Regions from separate parts of the Kluyvera sichuanensis genome, predicted to be linked through region 2. Evidence: predicted binding sites of a transcription regulator. Region 2 holds the regulator's gene; each other region holds the start of a gene.
The links. Region 2 encodes CRP, which controls carbon source genes, mostly activating them, when cyclic AMP is high. Its sites were predicted from a motif close to ATGTGANNNNNNTCACAT; they were not measured.

Region 1: focA (formate transporter FocA) is a predicted target of CRP. The motif match lies at 4,973-4,990, and genes of this name have one in related genera.
Region 3: AB2B48_RS13675 (acetyl-CoA C-acetyltransferase) is a predicted target of CRP. The motif match lies at 3,005-3,022, and genes of this name have one in related genera.

The regions. Positions count from the first base shown of each region.
Region 1 covers NZ_CP162271.1:324,306-331,500, forward strand. Annotated here, with positions in the region: gene AB2B48_RS01560 (APC family permease) at 1-692, shown strand, start outside; gene pflA (pyruvate formate lyase 1-activating protein) at 771-1,511, opposite strand; gene pflB (formate C-acetyltransferase) at 1,717-3,999, opposite strand; gene focA (formate transporter FocA) at 4,055-4,912, opposite strand; gene ycaO (30S ribosomal protein S12 methylthiotransferase accessory factor YcaO) at 5,318-7,078, opposite strand.
Region 2 covers NZ_CP162271.1:3,292,163-3,299,357, forward strand. Annotated here, with positions in the region: gene mdcA (malonate decarboxylase subunit alpha) at 1-428, opposite strand, end outside; gene AB2B48_RS15965 (hydrolase) at 677-1,699, shown strand; gene AB2B48_RS15970 (YheU family protein) at 1,696-1,914, shown strand; gene AB2B48_RS15975 (phosphoribulokinase) at 1,980-2,843, shown strand; gene AB2B48_RS15980 (OsmC family protein) at 2,940-3,344, opposite strand; gene crp (cAMP-activated global transcriptional regulator CRP) at 3,649-4,281, shown strand; gene AB2B48_RS15990 (YccS/YhfK family putative transporter) at 4,336-6,411, shown strand; gene AB2B48_RS15995 (bifunctional acetylornithine/succinyldiaminopimelate transaminase) at 6,404-7,195, opposite strand, start outside.
Region 3 covers NZ_CP162271.1:2,822,402-2,829,596, forward strand. Annotated here, with positions in the region: gene AB2B48_RS13665 (ISL3 family transposase) at 1-339, shown strand, start outside; gene AB2B48_RS13670 (oligogalacturonate-specific porin KdgM family protein) at 567-1,271, opposite strand; gene AB2B48_RS13675 (acetyl-CoA C-acetyltransferase) at 1,751-2,932, opposite strand; gene AB2B48_RS13680 (LysR family transcriptional regulator) at 3,044-3,913, opposite strand; gene AB2B48_RS13685 (multidrug/biocide efflux PACE transporter) at 4,008-4,469, shown strand; gene AB2B48_RS13690 (amino acid permease) at 4,581-5,810, shown strand; gene mqo (malate dehydrogenase (quinone)) at 5,995-7,195, opposite strand, start outside.

The DNA of each region.
Region 1 (7,195 bases), 2.1 Mb from region 2:
TGGTTGCAGTGTGTGCCATCCTCGGGTCGTTGGCGATGGGGATGATGTTCGACTCAAATAATATTCCTAACGACCTGATGGCGAACGGACAGTACTACGCGTTCCAGAAGCTGGGCGATTATTACCATATGGGCAACACCCTGATGGTGATTTACGCTATCGCGAACACCCTGGGGCAGATTGCCGCGCTGGTGTTCTCGATTGATGCACCGTTGAAAGTCCTGCTCAGCGATGCCGACAGTCGCTATATCCCACAGAAGCTCTGCAAAACCAATGCATCGGGTACGCCGGTAAATGGCTATCTGTTAACGCTGGTGCTGGTGGCGCTGCTGGTTATGCTGCCGACGCTCGGCATCGGTGATATGAACGACCTCTACAAATGGCTGTTGAACCTGAACTCAGTGGTGATGCCGCTGCGCTATCTGTGGGTGTTCGTGGCATTTATCGCAGTGATTCGTCTGGGGCAGAAATACCAGTCGGAGTATGTCTTTATCCGTAACCGGAAGCTTGCGCTGACCGTTGGCGTGTGGTGCTTCCTGTTTACCGCGTTTGCCTGTCTGACCGGTATCTTCCCAAAAATGGCGGCCTTTACGCCAGAGTGGGCCTTCCAGCTGTCGCTTAACGTCGCCACGCCGTTTGTGCTGGTGGGATTAGGACTGATCTTCCCGCTGCTGGCGCGCAAGAAGTCGTAAAAGAAAACCCGGCATTAAGCCGGGTTTGTTGTTTGTAGCCCGGCCGAGCGTAAGCGACGCCGGGAGGGCTGGGGATGATTAATACATCACCTTGTGACCATACTGCTCGAGAATACCCTTCACGCGTTCCATGGTCTCTTTCTTCGGCGGGTGCACGCCATCCAGCTTGTACTCTTCACCCATCGCGACCCACTTGTGTTTACCCAGCTCGTGATAAGGCAGCAGTTCGATTTTCTCAACGTTGCCCATATCGCGGGTAAACTCGCCGAGGCGATGCGCAGAATCGTCATCATCTGACCAGCCTGGTACCACGACGTAGCGGATCCAGACGTTAATGTTTTTCTTCGACAGGTACTGGGCAAACTCGAGCGTACGATGGTTGGAGACGCCGACCAGGTTCTGGTGAATGTCGTCGTTCATCTGTTTAAGATCGAGCATCACCAGGTCAGTCACTTCCAGTAGTTCATCAATGACCGGATCGTAACGACGAACGAAACCGTTGGTGTCGAGACAGGTATGAATACCTTCTTTGTGGCACGCGCGGAACCAGTCGCGCACAAACTCGGCCTGCAGAATAGCTTCACCGCCGGACGCGGTCACGCCGCCGCCGGAAGCATTCATAAAGTGGCGATAGGTCACCACTTCTTTCATCAGCTCTTCAACGGTGATCTCTTTACCGCCGTGGGTGTCCCAGGTATCGCGGTTGTGGCAATACAGGCAGCGCATCAGGCAGCCCTGGAAGAAGGTAATAAAACGGATGCCTGGGCCATCAACGGTGCCACAGGACTCAAAGGAGTGAATACGACCAATTACAGACATTGCGGTGTTATCTCCAGTTCTTCCCGGCTTTACAGCCAGGTTTGCGAGCACGGTTATAAAGCCGCGTCGAGTTTATTTTGCTTGTTAACTTCAGTATAGAAGTCAGCAAGCAAAATCCACTCAGCGAGTGTTGATTATAAGAAAGGCCCCACCGAGGTGGAGCCTTCATTTTACGCGTTTTTAATCGCGATTTCAGTCAAATCTATTAGATAGATTGAGTGAAAGTACGGGTAATAACGTCCTGCTGCTGTTCTTTAGTCAGGGAGTTAAAACGTACTGCGTAGCCAGATACACGGATGGTCAGCTGAGGATATTTCTCAGGGTTTTCCATCGCGTCGAGCAGCATTTCGCGGTTCATAACGTTAACGTTCAGGTGCTGACCGCCTTCGATAGACGCTTCGTGGTGGAAGTAACCGTCCATCAGACCAGCCAGGTTGGTTTTACGAACGTCGTCGTCTTTACCCAGAGCGTTAGGAACGATAGAGAAGGTGTAAGAGATACCATCTTTAGCGTAAGCAAACGGCAGTTTAGCAACGGAAGTCAGAGAGGCAACAGCACCTTTCTGGTCACGACCGTGCATTGGGTTAGCACCTGGGCCGAATGGAGCGCCAGCGCGACGACCGTCTGGGGTGTTACCGGTTTTCTTACCATAAACCACGTTAGAGGTGATGGTCAGAACAGACTGAGTCGGGATAGCGTTACGGTAAGTAGTCAGTTTCTGAATTTTCTTCATGAAACGTTCTACCAGGTCAACCGCCATGTCATCGACGCGAGCGTCGTTGTTACCAAACTGCGGGTATTCGCCTTCGATTTCGAAGTCAACAGCCAGACCGTTTTCATCACGAATCGGTTTAACTTTCGCATATTTGATTGCAGACAGGGAGTCAGCAGCAACGGACAGACCAGCGATACCACACGCCATGGTGCGGATAACGTCACGGTCGTGCAGCGCCATCAGAGAGGCTTCGTAGCTGTACTTGTCGTGCATGTAGTGGATGACGTTCAGCGCGGTGACGTACTGTTTAGCCAGCCAATCCATGAAGTGGTCCATACGATCCATCACTTCGTCGTAGTTCAGAACGTCGCCTTTCATTGGCTCAGTTTTAGGACCAACCTGCATTTTCAGTTTTTCATCAACGCCGCCGTTGATGGCGTACAGCATGGTTTTCGCCAGGTTTGCACGTGCACCGAAGAACTGCATTTGTTTACCAACGATCATTGGGCTTACGCAGCAAGCGATAGCGTAGTCATCGTTGTTAAAGTCAGGACGCATCAGGTCATCGTTCTCGTACTGCAGAGAAGAGGTGTCGATGGACACTTTAGCGGCATATTTTTTGAACGCCAGTGGCAGTTTCTCAGACCACAGAACGGTGATGTTCGGCTCTGGAGAAGGACCCATGGTGTACAGGGTGTTCAGGAAGCGGAAGCTGTTTTTGGTAACCAGAGTACGGCCATCAACGCCCATACCACCGATAGATTCAGTTGCCCAAATCGGGTCACCGGAGAACAGTTCATCATATTCAGGGGTACGCAGGAAGCGAACCATACGCAGTTTCATGACCAGGTGGTCAATCATTTCCTGAGCGTCTTGTTCAGTGATTTTGCCTGCTTTCAGGTCACGTTCGATGTAGATATCCAGGAAGCTGGAAGTACGACCGAAGGACATTGCCGCGCCGTTCTGAGATTTAACCGCAGCCAGGTAGCCGAAGTAAGTCCACTGGATAGCTTCCTGAGCGCTGGTAGCTGGACCAGAGATGTCGTAGCCGTATTTAGCAGCCATCTCTTTGATCTGACCCAGTGCACGGTGCTGTTCAGAGATTTCTTCACGCAGACGGATAGTCGCTTCCAGGTTTACGCCGTTTTCCAGGTCAGACTGCAGAGACAGGAACTGTGCGTATTTGTCTTTCATCAGGAAGTCGATACCGTACACCGCGATGCGACGGTAGTCACCGATGATACGACCACGGCCGTAAGCATCTGGCAGACCAGTCAGAACGCCAGATTTACGGCAGTTCAGAATGTCTTTGGTGTAAACATCGAATACGCCCTGGTTGTGGGTTTTGCGGTATTCGGTGAAGATTTTTTTCAGCATCGGGTCCAGCTCGCGATTGTACGCTTTGCAAGAACCTTCAACCATTTTAATACCACCGAACGGGATAATCGCACGTTTCAGTGGAGCTTCAGTCTGCAGACCAACGATTTTTTCCAGCGCTTTGTTGATGTAACCAGCGTCATGGGAAGTGATGGTAGATGCAACAGAGGTGTCAAAGTCAACTGGCGCGTGAGTGCGGTTTTCCAGTTTAACGCCTTCCATTACGTTATCCCACAGCTTGGTGGTCGCGTCAGTTGCGCCAGCCAGGAAGGATTCGTCACCCTCATATGGGGTGTAGTTTTTCTGGATGAAGTCACGTAAGTTTACTTCATTCTGCCAATCACCTTTGGTAAAACCTTCCCAGGCTGCGGCTAACTTTTCATTAAGTTCGGACATGTAACACCTACCTTCTTAAGTGGACTTTTTATTTACTGCCTGGAGCAATCGTCAATTAATGACGGTCACCGCCACGCAGGTAAATGACCCAGTATGTCAACCCGACCAGCAAACCGCCGCCGATGATGTTCCCGATAGTGACGGGAATCAGGTTATCGGTGATGAAGTGCATCACGGTCAGGTGAGAGAAACTTTCCGGAGTTGAACCAATAGCGGTCCAGAATTCCGGGCTAGCAAAATCGCGTATTACGATACCCATAGGGATCATAAACATGTTTGCGATACTGTGCTCAAAACCGCTGGCAACGAACATAGCAACCGGTAAAACCATAATCATGGCTTTATCCATCAGGCTGCGGCCAGAGTAGCTCATCCACACTGCCAGGCAGACCATCAGGTTCGCCAGGATGCCGAGAGCGACGGCTTCGATAAATGTATGGTGCATTTTGTGGTCAGCGGTTTGCAGGACGTTAAGCCCCCATCCGCCGTTGGCCGTCATGTACTCGCCGGACAGCCACATCAGCAGCACGAAGAGCAGGCAGCCAATCAGGTTACCAACATAGACGTTGAGCCAGTTTTTCGCCAATTGACCCCAGGTAATGCGGCCGCTGGCTTTCGCCACCACGATCAGCACGGTAGAGGTAAAGAGGTCTGCGCCACAAATCACGCAAAGAATTAAGCCCAGGGAGAAGCAAATACCACCAATGAGTTTCGCGATGCCGAATGGCATACCTGCGGTACCCGTGGTTGCGGTAATGTAAAAAACAAAAGCAATCGAGATAAAGACGCCCGCAGTAATCGCCAGATAAAAGGTTTTCAGCGGATGCTTGGTTGCTTTATAGACACCTGCTTCTTCGGCAACTTTGGCCATCGCAGCAGGAAGGAGTAGATCAAAAGGGTTGTCAGCTTTCACACTAACTCTCTCTTTTTATTTAATCGGCGACGAGATACTAACAAAGCATTATAGATGAGAATTTGATATAGATCATATCTCGCCTGGCTTATAGGCCTGAAGATCGAATGGTTTTTCAACGATCGCAGGGTAATTGTTTGAATTATAACATAAAAATAATTTTTAAGATTTGCAAATTCAGTTGAATTTTTTCTTTACCCTTCATTTTATTGGTTAATTAAAATGGAGTAATGATCGGGTAAATTAACAATAATCGTAAGCTACTAAATATAGTATTTACTTATATTTAACTTTATTTTCACACGTTCGCGAGGCGAAGCGCGAAAATAAAAAAAGGGGCCAACAATTGGCCCCGTAATATAGCGTAGACGGTACGTTAAACCTACTTTTTCTGCGGGAAGAGCCTTATTTCGCCCAGAAAGCGGCTTTCGCGCGCTGCAGTTTCTCGTAAGCCTGTAGCAGCGACTGATGCGCCGGGAAGGCTTCCAGAGAACCGTCTGCCGGTTGCAGGCCGTAGAAGGCCTCTTCACCGCTCAGCGCCGCGCTGGCGGCTTCAACGGCGTCTGCACCGTACATACGTACGAACGCGTTCAGATACTGCAGCGGCTCGCGCTCTTCTTCCTGAGACAGCAGCAGCAGCGTCTGCAGGCAGCGGTAGTAGTTGGCGCGCTCAGGGCTGAATACCGACGCGTTGAACTCCATCGTCCACTCGGTCCAGATCAGCGCCTGCTCGAGATCGCCGCCCGCCAGTGCCAGCATCGCTTTCAGCTCGCCAACGCGCAGGGTAGACCAGCCGTTGTTCGGGCCAGTTGCCAGACCCAGCAGTTCACGTACGCGGGTGAAATCGTCCAGACCTTCGTCATCCATCTGCTCGATCAGATTCAGGTACTCCTCTTTTTCCCACTCGCTGCCCGGCAGGGAGAGAATGGTGTCGCGCAGGTGGCTGCCCATATTGTTGTTGGCGAGCCACAGATCTTCTGCCGGATAGATATCGGACATACCCGGAACGATGATGCGGCAGGCGTACACGCTCAGGTGCTCGTAGTCGGCGATGTACACTTCTTTATCTTCTTCTTTGAAGATAGCCATCAGGGTCGCGAACTCTTCTTCGGTGGTGCCTGAGAAGTTCCAGTCGGCAAACGGATAGTCGGCGTCCTGTTTAAACATATCCCAGGAGATAAGACCGCTGGAGTCGATGAAGTGGGTTTCGAGGTTGGTATGTTCAGCGACTTCTTCGTCGTCGAAGGTTGGCGGGGTGAACACGTCGAGATCTTTCAAGCCGCGGCCTTGCAGCAGCTCGGTGACCGTACGTTCCAGCGCTACGCCGAAATCAGGGTGCGCGCCGAAGGAGGCGAAGCAGGTGCCGTTGGCTGGGTTGAACAGTACCACGCAGATAACCGGGTATTTACCGCCCAGTGAACCGTCGTAAGCGAAGATTGGGAAACCTTCCGCTTCCAGCGTTTTGATGGACTCAACGACGCCAGGGTAGCGCGCCAGCACCTCGGCCGGGATTTCCGGCAGGCTGATGCTTTCCGCGATGATACGGTTTTTCACGTAGCGTTCGAAGACTTCCGACAGCCCCTGAACGCGCGCTTCGTTGCGGGTGTTGCCCGCAGACATGCCGTTAGAAACGTACAGGTTGGCCACGATGTTCATCGGGATATAGATGGTTTCACCGTCAGACTGACGGGTGAACGGCAGGCCGCATACGCCGCGATCGTCGTTGCCAGACTGCAGGTCAACCAGCATGCTGGCGGTCAGCTGATCGTCAGGATCGTAGAAAGCGCGCAGGCGAGCGTCGAGCAAACCTTCCGGTACTTCATCGTCGTCGGTCAGCGGGAACCATTTTTCGTTCGGGTAGTGAACGAACGGGTCGTTAGCGATTTTGTCGCCCAGCCAGAAGTCAGCGAAGAAGTAGTTGGTGGAGAGACGTTCAAAATACTCGCCCAGCGCGGAGGCCAGCGCGGCTTTTTTGGTTGCGCCTTTACCGTTGGTAAAGCACAGAGAGCATGCCTTATCACGAATATGCACCGACCAGACGTTAGGAACCGGGTTCAGCCAGGAAGCTTCTTCAATATCGAAGCCCAGGTCGAGCAGCTTTTGCTGGAAGCGAGCGATGGAATCTTCCAGAGCGGCATCTTTGCCGGGAATATAGGTTTGCGTCATAGCAATCTCTTTTGTCGTACGGAAAGCGCGCAATGATACGGGGTTTGCATGACAATCGCTATACGCTTCATCCTTCAAGTTGTCTCTGCGTTGGCTGCGCTCGTTCACCCCAGTCAC
Region 2 (7,195 bases):
AGGTCAACGTACAGACGGGAATAGAGTTCGATGTAGGTATGGATGGCACCGATTTCCAGCAGGCCATCTTCCAGCAGCTGCGAAATACGCAGGCTTTGGGTACCGGAGAAGGAGAAGTCCAGCTTGCGGGCGATCCCTTTTTCGAAGATATCCAGATGCTCGCTGCGGCCGACGCTCGGCATGATCATGTGCAGGTCGTGCACAATCTGTGGGTTAACCTCGGCCAGCATGCGGGACAAAAAGTCTGCCTGCTTTTGGTTATTCCCTTCTAATACCACGCGGTCACCCGGCGCGATCAGTTTTTCCAGCATTGCGGTCAGGTCTGCGGTCGGCAGAACCTTGCCCTGCACCGGTACGGAAGCCAGACGTCGCTGTTTTTCGGTGCGACGTGTGTTCCAGACGCGTGCTGGTGTTTGCCCAGATAACATTATTAACCTCCTGATTCAGCTAATCATTTTGATTGCTTAACACTGAAAAGATTGTGCACCCTGGCGAGAAAGTCATCAATTAAGCGTAGGAAAGAATCATTAGCCTGAGAGTAATAATTGAAGTAACAATTTGTGATTAAGATCAGATCCTGGCGGGATAAAAACGACTACCGATGCCTCATTTTCATAAACACGATGGCAAAGTGACGGTATAGTAGGCGCAGATTCCAGGTAAACATCGCCGAGTTATGACTGAAACAACCCACCACGATCTCAGTATCGACACCTCCAGCAGCGCGGACTTCGTCCCCATGCGCGGTATCAGCAACCGTCATCTTCAGACCATGCTGCCGCGGCTGCTTCGTCGAAAACTGCAATTCACCCCGCACTGGCAACGCCTTGAGTTGCCGGACGGCGACTTCGTCGATTTAGCGTGGAGTGAAGACCCGGCGGGTGCGCTGCATAAGCCTCGTCTGGTGGTGTTTCATGGTCTGGAGGGCAGCCTACACAGCCCGTACGCGCATGGCCTGATTAACGCGGCGAAAGAACAGGGCTGGCTGGGCGTGGTGATGCATTTTCGCGGCTGCAGCGGTGAGCCGAACCGCCTGAACCGGATTTATCACTCAGGTGAAACGGAAGACGGTACCTGGTTCCTGAACTGGCTGCAGCGTGAATATGGTAAAGCACCAACGGCGGCGGTCGGGTACTCGCTTGGCGGCAATATGCTGGCCTGCCTGCTGGCCAAAGAAGGTGATGACGTGCCGATAGATGCGGCAGTGATTGTCTCCGCGCCATTTATGCTGGAAGCCTGCAGCTACCATATGGATAAAGGCTTCTCGCGAGTCTATCAGCGCTACCTACTGAACCTGCTGAAAGGCAACGCCGCCCGTAAGCTTAAAGCCTATCCCGGCTCGCTGCCGGTGGATCTGCGTCAGCTGAAAAGCATGCGCCGCATCCGCGAGTTCGACGATTCGATCACCTCGAAGATCCACGGCTTCGCCGACGCGATCGATTACTACCGTCAATGTAGTGCGATGCCGATCTTAAGCAAAATCACCAAGCCGACGCTGATCATCCACTCAAAAGACGATCCGTTTATGGACCATCACTCTATTCCTGCCCAGGAAGAGTTGCCGGATAACGTCGTCTACCAGCTTACTGAGTACGGCGGCCATGTCGGGTTTATCGGCGGTACCCTGCGTCACCCGGAAATGTGGCTGGAAAAACGCATCCCCGACTGGCTGATGCCGTGGCTAGGAGCAAAAGCATGATGATTCCCTGGCAGGATATCGACCCGGAGACGCTGGATAATCTGATTGAAAGCTTTGTCTTGCGCGAAGGCACTGATTATGGTGAATATGAACGTTCACTTGCGCAAAAGGTCGCCGACGTCAAACACCAGCTACAAACAGGCGAAGCGGTGCTGGTCTGGTCTGAGCTTCACGAGACCGTCAACATCATGCCCCGTAACCAATTTCGCGGTTAACTATACTCTAACGATAGGGAGCGTTTTACCCGCTTCCGTTGTCGTCTGTTCAGGGAGTTATTCGCATGTCTGCCAAACATCCGGTCATTGCCGTTACCGGCTCCAGCGGAGCAGGAACCACCACCACCAGCCTCGCGTTTCGTAAAATCTTTGCTCAGCTCAACCTGCGCGCGGCGGAAGTCGAAGGCGACAGCTTTCACCGCTATACCCGTCCGGAAATGGATATGGCTATCCGCAAGGCCCGTGACCTTGGCCGCCATATCAGCTACTTCGGCCCGGATGCCAACGACTTTGGCCTGCTGGAACAGACCTTTCGCGACTACGGCCTGAACGGGCAAGGGAAATCGCGTAAATACCTGCATACCTACGACGAGGCGGTGCCGTGGAACCAGGTGCCCGGTACGTTTACGCCGTGGCAGCCGCTGCCGGAACCGACCGATGTGCTGTTCTATGAAGGACTGCACGGTGGCGTCGTTACCCCGCAGCACGATGTGGCTCGCCATGTTGATCTGTTGGTCGGCGTGGTACCGATTGTTAACCTGGAGTGGATTCAGAAGATGATCCGCGACACCAGCGAGCGCGGTCACTCTCGTGAGGCAGTGATGGATTCGGTGGTGCGGTCGATGGAAGACTACATCAACTTCATTACCCCGCAGTTCTCCCGCACTCATATCAACTTCCAGCGCGTGCCGACGGTCGACACCTCTAACCCATTTGCGGCCAAAAGCATTCCGTCGCTGGACGAGAGTTTCGTGGTGATTCACTTCCGTAATCTCGACCACATCGACTACCCGTGGCTACTGGCCATGTTGCAGGGTTCATTTATCTCGCATATGAATACGCTGGTCGTTCCCGGTGGGAAGATGGGGCTGGCGATGGAATTAATCATGACGCCGCTGGTGCAGCGTCTGATGGAAGGTCGGAACTAGCATCAAGACCAGGTAGCCCGGACGAGGCGCGCGAGCACCGACGCCGGGAATGGCCCCGGCGTTACTACGTTCGGCCGGGCTACGTCTGGCATGTAATCAGCCTTCAATCACTTCGTAAGAGTGAGTGATGTTCACCGCTTTTTCGAGCATCAGCGCAACCGAGCAGTATTTCTCAGCAGAGAGATCGACCGCACGCGATACCGCCGCATCCTTCAACGCTTTACCGGTGACGATAAAGTGCAGGTTGATGTGCGTAAACAGACGCGGGGCTTCTTCACGACGCTCGGAGGTGAGCTTCACTTCGCAGTCGGTCACGTCATTGCGACCTTTTTGCAGGATGGAGACCACGTCAATCGCGCTGCAACCGCCGGCGGCCATCAGCACCACTTCCATCGGGCTTGGCGCTTTATCGCCAGAGTTACCGTCCATCAAAATTTGGTGGCCTGAAGCTGACTCACCGAGGAAGGTTAACCCCTCAACCCATTTCACACGCGCTTGCATAATATTTAACTCCCAGGTTGCAATTTTCTTCTCAGATTACGCGCACATAACAATTCTCGCAATGGAAGGCGATCGACGTCATGCTGAAGCGAGACACCAGGAGACACACGGCAAAAGCTATGCTAAAACAGTCAGGATGCTACGGTAATACATAAACGTACTGCATGTATGCAGAGGACATCACATTACAGGCTGCGACCCTATTCGACAGCCGACTTCCCAGGTAACGGGAAGGATACTATTGCAACCAGTGGCTGCAATGTTTTTGCCGCTGGGAAGAGCTTATAACAGAGGATAACCGCGCATGGTGCTTGGCAAACCGCAAACAGACCCTACTCTCGAATGGTTCTTGTCTCATTGCCATATTCATAAGTACCCATCGAAGAGCACGCTGATTCACCAGGGTGAAAAAGCAGAGACGCTGTATTACATCGTAAAAGGCTCCGTGGCTGTACTCATCAAGGACGAAGAAGGCAAAGAGATGATCCTCTCTTACCTCAACCAGGGCGATTTTATCGGCGAGCTGGGTCTGTTCGAAGAAGGCCAGGAACGCAGCGCATGGGTACGAGCAAAAACCGCTTGTGAAGTTGCTGAAATCTCTTATAAAAAATTCCGTCAGCTGATCCAGGTTAACCCGGACATTCTGATGCGTCTCTCTTCTCAGATGGCGCGTCGTCTGCAGGTCACTTCCGAAAAAGTCGGTAACCTGGCCTTCCTGGACGTTACCGGTCGTATCGCACAGACCCTGCTGAACCTGGCAAAACAGCCTGATGCGATGACCCACCCAGACGGTATGCAGATTAAAATCACCCGTCAGGAAATCGGTCAGATCGTTGGCTGCTCCCGTGAAACCGTGGGCCGTATTCTGAAAATGCTGGAAGATCAGAACCTGATCTCCGCGCACGGCAAAACCATTGTCGTTTACGGTACCCGCTAATCCGGCCCAAAATGGCGTATTGTGAAAGCAATACGCCATTTTTGTTTTCCCCCTATGTGGCGCAGGCTGATTTACCACCCGGAAGTCAACTATGCACTGCGGCAAACGCTGGTGTTATGCCTGCCGGTTGCCATCGGGCTGCTTCTCGGCCACCTCCAGCAAGGTCTGCTGTTCTCCTTAGTGCCCGCCTGCTGCAATATCGCTGGCCTCGACACGCCGCATAAACGCTTTTTTAAGCGCCTGATTATTGGCGGCTGCCTGTTTGCTGGCTGTAGCCTTGCCGTACAGCTGCTGCTGGAACACGACATTTCCCTACCGTTGATTCTCACCGGGCTGGCGCTGCTGCTGGGCGTCACGGCGGAAATCAGCGCGCTGCACGGGCGGCTGCTGCCTGCCTCGCTGATTGCTTCCATCTTTACCCTAAGCCTGGCGGGTAATATGCCCATCTGGGAGCCATTGCTGCTCTACGCGCTGGGCACGCTCTGGTACGGGCTGTTTAACTGGTGGTGGTTCTGGATGTGGCGCGAACAGCCGCTGCGGGAATCGCTGAGCCTGCTCTATCGCCAGCTTGCCGAATACTGCGAGGCTAAATATAGCCTGCTGACCCAGCACACCGACCCGAGCACCGCGCTGCCGCCGCTGCTGACTCGCCAGCAGAAAGTGGTGGATCTGATTTCCCAATGCTATCAGCAGTTGCACATGCTTGCGGCTAACCAGCACAACGACTACAAGCGCCTGCTGCGCGCCTTCCAGGTGGGGCTCGATTTACAGGAGCATATCTCCGTCAGCCTGCACCAACCGGAAGAGGTACAAAAGCTGGTTGAACGCAGCCACGCCGAAGCGGTGATCCGCTGGAACGCCCAGACCGTCGCGGCACGCCTGAGGGTACTGGCAGACGATATTCTCTATCACCGCTACCCGACTCGCTTCAATATGGATAAGCAGATCGGCGCGCTGGAAAAAATTGCCGACCAGCATCCGGATAACCCGGTCGGCCAGTTCTGCGCCTGGCACTTCAGCCGTATCGCCCGCGTGCTGCGCTCCCAGCGACCGCTCTACCCGCGTGACCTGATGGCCGATAAACAGCGCCGCCTGCCGCTATTCCCGGCGCTTAAAAACTACCTGTCGCTGAAATCCCCGGCCCTGCGCAACGCCGCCCGGCTCAGCGTGATGCTGAGCATCGCCAGCCTGATGGGCGCAGCGCTGCACCTACCGAAGCCTTACTGGATCCTGATGACGGTGCTGCTGGTCACGCAGAACGGCTACGGCGCAACCCGCGTACGTATATTCCACCGCGCGGCGGGCACGCTGGCGGGGCTGGTGATTGCCGCCGTCGTCCTGCACTTCCATGCGCCGGAAGGGCTGGCGCTGACAGGCATGCTTATCGTCACGCTGGGGAGTTACCTGATCATCCGTCGCCACTACGGCTGGGCCACCGTTGGCTTTACTATCACTGCCGTGTATACCCTGCAGATTCTGACGCTGAACGGCGAGCAGTTCATCGTCGCCCGCTTTATCGACACCATCATCGGCTGCCTGATTGCCTTTGGCGGCATGATCTGGCTCTGGCCACAGTGGCAAAGCGGCCAGCTGCGGCAAAACGCTCAGGCGGCGCTGGAGGCAGACCAGGAGGCCATTCGTCTCATCTTAAGCCCCGACCCGCAGGCACCGAAGCTTGCCTACCAGCGGATGCGCGTCAACCAGGCACACAACACGCTCTTCAACACGCTGAATCAGGCCATGCAGGAGCCGGGCTTCAACTCGCGTTATCTGGCAGATATGAAGCTGTGGGTCACCCATAGTCAGTTTATCGTCGAGCACATTAATGCCATGACCACGCTGGCGCGCGAGCACAATATGCTGACGCCGGATCTGGCGCAGCAGTATCTGGAATCCTGTGAGGTTGCCCTTCAGCGCTGTCAGCAGCGTCTGGAGTACGATGAGGCGGGAAGTAGCGGTGAAGTGAATATTATGGAGTCGCCGGACGCGCTGTCCCACGGGCCGTTAAGCACCATGGAACAGCATCTTCAGCGTATTCTGGGGCATCTGAGCACCATGCACACCATCTCGTCGGTGGCCTGGCGACAGCGCCCCCGTCATGGCGGCTGGTTAAAACGACGGGCTAGCTAACGATTTTAGCGACCGCCTGAGCGAAGCGCTGCATCCCTTCGTCGATATCCGCCTCTTCCACCACCAGCGATGGCGCAAAGCGCATCACATCCGGCCCTGCGTTCAGTACCATCACGCCAACGTCCGCCGCCGCGTAGAGGAAATCACGCGCCCGGCCTTTGTATTTCTCGTTCAGCGCCGCGCCAATCAGCAACCCCATACCGCGCACATCGCTAAAGACATCGTACTTCGCGTTGATCTGCTGCAGATGCTGCACAAAGCGCTCGCGTTTGGCATTTACGCCGTTCAGCACTTCTGGGGTGTTGATAATATCGAATGCCGCACCCGCTACCGCACAGGCCAGCGGGTTACCGCCGTAGGTGGAGCCGTGTGAGCCGACGTGGAATGCGCTGGCAATGTCGTTGGTGGTCAGCATCGCGCTCACCGGGAAGCCGCCGCCCAGCGCTTTGGCGCTGGTGAGGATATCTGGTGTTACGCCATAGTGCATATAGGCAAACAGTGAACCGGTACGCCCCATGCCGCTTTGTACTTCATCAAACACTAGCAGCGCCTGATGCTTATCGCACAGGGCGCGCAGGCCCTGTAAGAACTCAGGGGTCGCCGCCAGCACGCCGCCTTCGCCCTGAATCGGCTCAACCACGATGGCGCAGGTATGGTCATCGATCACCGCTTCTACTGCATGCAGATCGTTAAACGGCACGTGGACGATATCGGCAGGTTTCGGGCCAAAGCCATCGGAATACTTCGGCTGCCCACCAACGGAGACGGTAAACAGCGAACGGCC
Region 3 (7,195 bases), 470 kb from region 2:
TTGCTGGAAGCCAATCAGCCGTTAAATACCGTCTATGTGATGAAAACGGCGCTGAAAGAGCTGTGGTATGCGCCGAATGAACAGGAAGCGGTGCGGCGCTGGGATGAGTGGTACAGACAATCTCAGGAAAGCGGTATAAAGGCACTGAAACAGTTCGCTGACAAGCTAAAGGGATATGTGGGCGGAATAATAGCCAGTGCGGCGCACAGACTCAATACCAGCGTACTGGAAGGGATGAACAATAAGATCAAGGTGATAAAGAGAATGGCGTATGGGTACCGGGATAACGACTACTTCTTCCTGAAAATCAAAGCAGCGTTCCCCGGTAAAATGCGATGAACCTTTTTTTTGGCTGTTTTTTCGGTTGGAGCAGGAACCCTCACCCTAACCCTATCCCTTAAAAAGGGAGAGGGAACATTCCGTGCGGGAATGAATAACTGCACCCAACGGTCCCCTCGCCCCTTTGGGGAGAGGGTTAGGGTGAGGGGAAAACAGCACACTGCCACAAAAACGAAAACCCCCGGCTAAATGCTCCGGGGGGAAAACGGATGAGGGTCCGAATTTATTTAGAAGGAGTAAGCAACACCTACACGTAAACGGGTCTGACGCTCATCGGTAGATTTCACGCCCACGTTACCCACTTCAAAGTACGGGGACCAGTTCTTATCCCATTTATACGCCAGCTTAGCGTTATATTCGGTGCTGTACGGTTTGTTGTTGTTACGATACAGGCTCTTATGCTGATCGTCGGCTACCGTACTGCGTGCATACACGTAGTTCAGCTCTGCACGCCAGTCGCCCATCGCCCAACCAACCCAGGTATCCACTTTGTTAACTTTATCGTCAACGCCGCCACTTGCCGGTACGCGGGTGTATTCATAACGGTAACGAGCTGCGACGTAGAAACCATTATCAAAGCTGTACTGCGCATGCAGATAAGGTTTGTAGATTGAGAAGCTGTCCTTACTCTCAATGTTAAAGCCTGGGTTCAGGGCAAAGTTATCTGTCGCCTTCCAGCGCCAGTTAATGGACTCTTCGTGACCATTACCCACCACTTCGTTAAACGGACGATCCTGTTTATCAGCATCACCACCCGTTTTCCATTTTGCTTCCACGCCAAAACCAAGACCGTTATCAAAACGATGGGATACCGCAACACGGTCTGCGTTGGTGCCGCTGTCAACATATTCATGACGCAGGTCAACGGTTACCGCAGATGCAGCGAAAGACATACCAGATAATACGGCCAGGGCCAGAGTTTTCTTAAGCATTTGCCATCCCTCAATTAAAATTATGTTTCTTTTTTATGAAATTGGATTTTATTTTTTCCGGTTATGTATTTTAGTGATCAAGATCGTAATTATTTGTTTCATAAAATCCGGCACACGAAGGACGTGATAAAGCTCAACAAAAAATCGAAGATCCCCCTTAAAAATAAAACTCAGATCACAAACTTTTATATGATTGTATTTTTAATTAAATTAAAATCCATTAATAACAGTAACTTACACAAAAAAAATAACCATAGTTATTCTTAGCAATAGTAATAATTTATGTTTTACTAATAATCTGCCTAAGCGTCATCTCATACGCACCATTTACAACTGATACAAATAAACATAAATACATAAAGGAATGAACTAGACAGAAACCCATTTCTATTCTCATAAACTCAGGCATATAAACAAAAAAGACCTCAATTGAGGTCTTTCTGGAAGGGGGGAATTGAGGGGAAACTAAAGCGTTATTACTAAGTATCGCGTTCGACGGCAAGCGCCACACCCTGACCGCCGCCGATGCACAGCGTGGCCAGTCCTTTACGGGCATCGCGTTTCACCATTTCGTGAACCAGTGACACCAGGATACGGCAGCCCGAAGCCCCGATAGGATGCCCTAATGCAATCGCCCCGCCGTTGACGTTGACCTTCTGCTCGTTCCATTCCAGCATTCTGCCCACCGAAATGGCCTGCGCAGCAAACGCTTCGTTGGCTTCAATCAGATCAACATCGCTCAGTTGCCAGCCGGCTCGTTCAAGGCAGCGGCGAGTCGCATAGACCGGTGCGATACCCATCAACGCAGGGTCGACGCCAACGCTGGCGAAAGCGCGGATCCTGGCAAGGATCGGCAACCCCAGCTCCAGCGCTTTGCTTTCACTCATCATCAGCACCGCCGCTGCGCCGTCATTAATGGACGACGCGTTGCCCGCGGTCACGGAACCCGCCTGATCAAAAGAGGGAACCAGACGCGCTAACGCTTCGGCGCTGGCATCGGTTTGCGGCTGTTCATCGGTATCGACAATGTGTGAACCGCCAGGCTGTAGATTGACGACCGGGACAATTTCATCGCGAAAACGTCCAGAGTCGATGGCCCGACGGGCCTTGTGCTGTGAGCTAAGCGCCCACGCATCCTGCTGCTCGCGGCTGATACCATACTCGCGCGCCAGGTTCTCCGCCGTCACGCCCATATGGTAATCGTTGAAGGCATCCCACAGGCCGTCGTGCACCAGGCTGTCAATTAGCTGGCTGTTGCCAAGCTGCGCGCCGGTGCGGCTATCGGTCAGCACGTGTGGGGCGCGGCTCATGTTCTCCTGCCCACCGGCAATCACCACGTCGGCTTCACCGCACTGAATCGCCTGCGTGGCCAGATGCAGCGCTTTCAGACCTGAACCACACACATCATTGATGGTAATCGCCGAGACGGTGTTCGGCAGACCGCCTTTAATCGCAGACTGTCGCGCCGGGTTCTGTCCGGTTCCCGCCGTTAATACCTGACCAATGATCACCTCATCGATGGTCGCGGCGGAAATTCCGCTACGTTCGACCAGGGCATTAATCACCAGGCTCCCCAACTCCACGGCGGAATGGCGGGCAAGCGCCCCCTGAAAACAGCCTATGGGCGTACGGACAGCACCTACGATAACGACGTCTTTCATCTCGACCTCAGCGCAAAATTATCCGCGTATAGTAGATGATTGTTATCAACTATTTTCGTAATTGTTTAAAAAAAGTGAGTTTTATCACAAAGGAAATTCACCCCGTTTCATTCAGGCTGAAACCTGCTGCAAATACTGACGCAGCCAGCTTCCCGCCGCCCCCAGCGGCGAGGCTTTATGCCATAGAAGGTCGGTCGATACCGAGATTGGCCAGCCCACAATATCCAGCATAGTCAGCTCCGCCGAGCGTGCAAATTCGTCCACCAGCGCGCAGGGCAATGCACACCAGCCTAGTCCCTGCGCCGCCATGCTCAGCAGCATCAGGTAGTTTGGTGCAGACCACACGGGCCCACGCGCAGGGGTAGTGTGGTTCTCCAGATAAGTATTGAGTCGCAACTCACGCCAGGTGCTCAACTGCTCCCACTCCAGCCCTCGCTCGGCGGCCAGGGGATGCGTCGGCGACACGTAAATCGCCATACGCGTCTGCATCGGCAAACGGGTGTGGCCAATATCGGTAGGATAACTATCCCGCGCTTCAATTAAGCCAACCTGCGCACGCCCTTTTTGCAGCAGATCCACCACGTCGTCATCTTCCCCGACCAGGCACTCAAACTCCGTGTGCGGAAAACGGCGGTCAAACTGGGCCAGCAGATCTTCGAGCACGTCGGGATGCAGCGTATCGGAAAGCACAAAGGTCAGCCGCGCTTCGGTCTCACCGCTAAGCGACACCGCCAACTCATCCAGCCGTTCGCTGGCGCTCAGAATGGCCTGTACGTAGCTCAGCACCCGCTGCCCTTCGGCGGTCAGCAGCGGCTGACGCGTGGAACGGTCAAACAGCGTCACGCCGAGATCCGCCTCAAGATGAGCAATGGCGGTGCTGATAGTGGACTGGCTTTTCCGCAAACGGCGCGCCGCCGCTGAGAAAGAGCCGCAGGAGACGGTTTCGACAAACGCGGTCAGGGCTTCGGGAGAATAGCGCATGATGTATCTACTTTATCGATGGTTTCTATCTTTTACTTATCATATTTATCCATAAAATGCCCACTATCGCATTCCATAAATCAAAGGTCACAAGATGCAAAACGATTCATTACATCGCAGAAAACTCCCGGAGCGTATCTTCCATGCCGTGTGCTTCGAGGGGATCGCCACCGCGATCCTCGCCCCTACCGCAGCCTACCTGATGCAGCGATCCGTACTTGAAATGGGCGGGCTGACGGTCATTCTGGCCACCACCGCGATGATCTGGAATATCATCTATAACGCGGGTTTCGACCGCTTCTGGCCGGTGACCCGCGTTATCCGTACCGCTAAAGTCCGTGCGCTGCACGCGCTCGGCTTTGAGTGCGGGTTTATCGTCATCGGGGTGAGCATCGTGTCGCTGGTGCTGGGCGTGACGCTCCTGCAGGCGCTGACGCTGGAGATTGGCTTCTTCTTGTTCTTCCTGCCCTACACCATGCTCTACAACTGGGTTTACGACACCCTGCGCGAGCGCATCATCAAGCGCCGTCAACAGAACCTTTACGCGAGAAATTAATCCACTTTTCAGGCCGATAACAATCGGTCTGAAAATGTTCAGCCACACGAAAAGCTAATTATGGTAAATTATCCGCCATTTTTTTGGTTTTATGGTTGATATATTCAGATAATGTCTAAAATTTGGTCTAAAGAAGAGACGCTATGGAGCTTTGCCTTATATGGCACAGCCGTCGGCGCGGGGACCCTTTTCCTGCCCATCCAGCTTGGCGCCGCAGGTGCCGTGGTGCTGTTTATTACCGCCCTCGTCGCCTGGCCCCTGACTTACTGGCCGCATCGCGCCTTATGTCAGTTCATCCTGTCCGCTAACACCCCGGCAAGCGTTGGCATCACCGGTGCCGTCAGCCACTATTACGGCAAAAAGATCGGCAACCTGATTACCACGCTCTACTTCGTTGCCTTTTTCGTGGTGGTATTGATTTACGCCGTCGCCATTACTAACTCGCTGACCGAGCAGATTGGTCACCATATGCCGGTCGACCTCACGACACGAGCGTTGGTCAGTCTTGGCGTCGTACTGTTGCTGAACCTGATTTTCCTGACGGGCCGTCAGACCACCATCAAGGTGATGGGCATGCTGGTCTTCCCGCTGATTGCCTACTTCCTGTTCCTGTCTATCTATCTGACCGGAAGCTGGCAGCCGTCGCTGCTGACCACGCAGATGGAAGTCAGCACGCATACCTTACACCAGGTGTGGTTATCCATTCCCGTGATGGTTTTCGCTTTTAGCCATACGCCGATTATCTCCACCTTCGCCATCGACCGGCGGGAGAAATATGGCGAGCAGGCCATGGGTAAATGCAAAAAAATCATGAAGGTGGCGTATCTGGTCATCTGCCTGAGCGTGCTGTTCTTTGTGTTCAGTTGCCTGATGTCGATTCCACCGTCCTATATCAATACGGCGAAAGCGGAAGGCGTGACCATCCTTTCCGCGCTGTCGATGATGCCGAACTCTCCGAGCTGGCTGTCGATTTCCGGGATAGTGGTCGCCGTGGTCGCGATGTCGAAATCGTTCCTCGGCACCTATTTCGGGGTGATTGAAGGGGCCAGCGAGATGGTGAAATCGTCGCTGAACCAGGTCGGCGTTCGCAAGAGCCGCTCGTTTAACCGCGGGCTCTCTATCCTGCTGGTGTCAGCGGTGACCTTTATCGTCTGCTGCATTAACCCAAATGCGATTTCGATGATCTACGCCATCAGCGGCCCGCTGATTGCTATGATTCTGTTTATCATGCCAACGCTGTCGACCTACCTGATCCCGTCGCTCAAGCCTTACCGTTCTATTGGTAGCCTGATTACGCTGATTGTCGGCCTGCTGTGCGTGTCGGTGATGTTCTTCGGGTAAGCGCATCACGGATGTAAAAAAGGCCTGTCGGGGAAACCCGGTAGGCCTTTTTTGTTGGCTAAATCATGGTAGCCCGGACGAGGCGTTTACGCCGACTCCGGGGAGGTTCGATACCATATGCAGGCTTGTCGCACTCCCCGGCGGCGCTTCGCTTGGCCGGGCTACGGTTCTGAACAGCCTGCTGTTACAGCGCCATATCGTGCTGTGGTGACGCCTTCTCTGGCTGCTCTGCCGGTTTTGCCTGAGCAACTGGGGCTGCTGGCATCTGAATCACCGGCGGCTTGGTCAGCTCCAGCGTGGCGGCGGTGTCATCCCAAACCTGCTGGGTCAGCGCAACGTTGCCGTTCAGGTTCTGGCCAAAGCTCGGAACGATACCGCGAATTTTGCTCTGCCATTCCGGTGAGTTGAACTGCTCCGGGAACAGCTTTTTAATCACGTTCAGCGTGATTGGCGCAGCGGTAGAGGCGCCCGGCGATGCGCCCAGCAGCGCAGAGATGGTGCGCTGTTGGTCAACCACCACTTCGGTCCCCAGCTTCAGCACGCCGCCTTTGTCCGCATCTTTCTTGATGATCTGCACGCGCTGGCCTGCCTGAATCAGCTTCCAGTCCTCTTTACGCGCCTCGGGGTAGTACTCTTTCAGCGCGGCAAAACGGTCGTCATCGCTCAGCATCACCTGGCTCACCAGGTATTTCACCAGGTCGAAGTTATCCAGGCCCACATGCGTCATCGGCATCACGTTGCTGGTTGTGGTAGTGCTCAGCAGGTCGAAGAATGACCCCTGCTTAAGGAACTTGGTGGAGAAGGTCGCGAATGGCCCAAACAGCACCACGCGCTTGCCATCGATAAAGCGCGCATCGATATGCGGCACCGACATCGGCGGCGCACCCACGGAGGCCTGACCGTAAACTTTTTCCATATGCTGACGAGTGACGTCCGGGTTTTCAGTCATCAGGAAAGAGCCGCCGACCGGGAAGCCCGCGTAGTTGTCTGCTTCCGGAATGCCGGTTTTCTGCAGCAGCTTCAGCGCCCCGCCGCCCGCACCGATAAAGACATACTTCGCGTCAATCGCGTGCTGCTTACCGCTGTTCACATCTTCAATGGTGACGTGCCAGGAGTTATCGCCGTTGCGTTTGAATTCAGTTACTTCAGAGGAGGTTTGCAGCGTGAAGTGGTTGTTCTTCTGCAGGCTGCCGATCAGCTGACGGGTAATTTCGCCGTAGTTAACGTCGGTGCCGACCGGCGTCCAGGTGGCAGCGACTTTTTGCTGCGGGTCACGACCGGCCATCACCAGCGGCGCCCACTGGGCAATTTGCTGATGATCGGTGGAGAATTTCATGCCCTGGAACAGGGTGGTTTTTTGCAGCGCGTCGTAGCGTTTGCCGAGG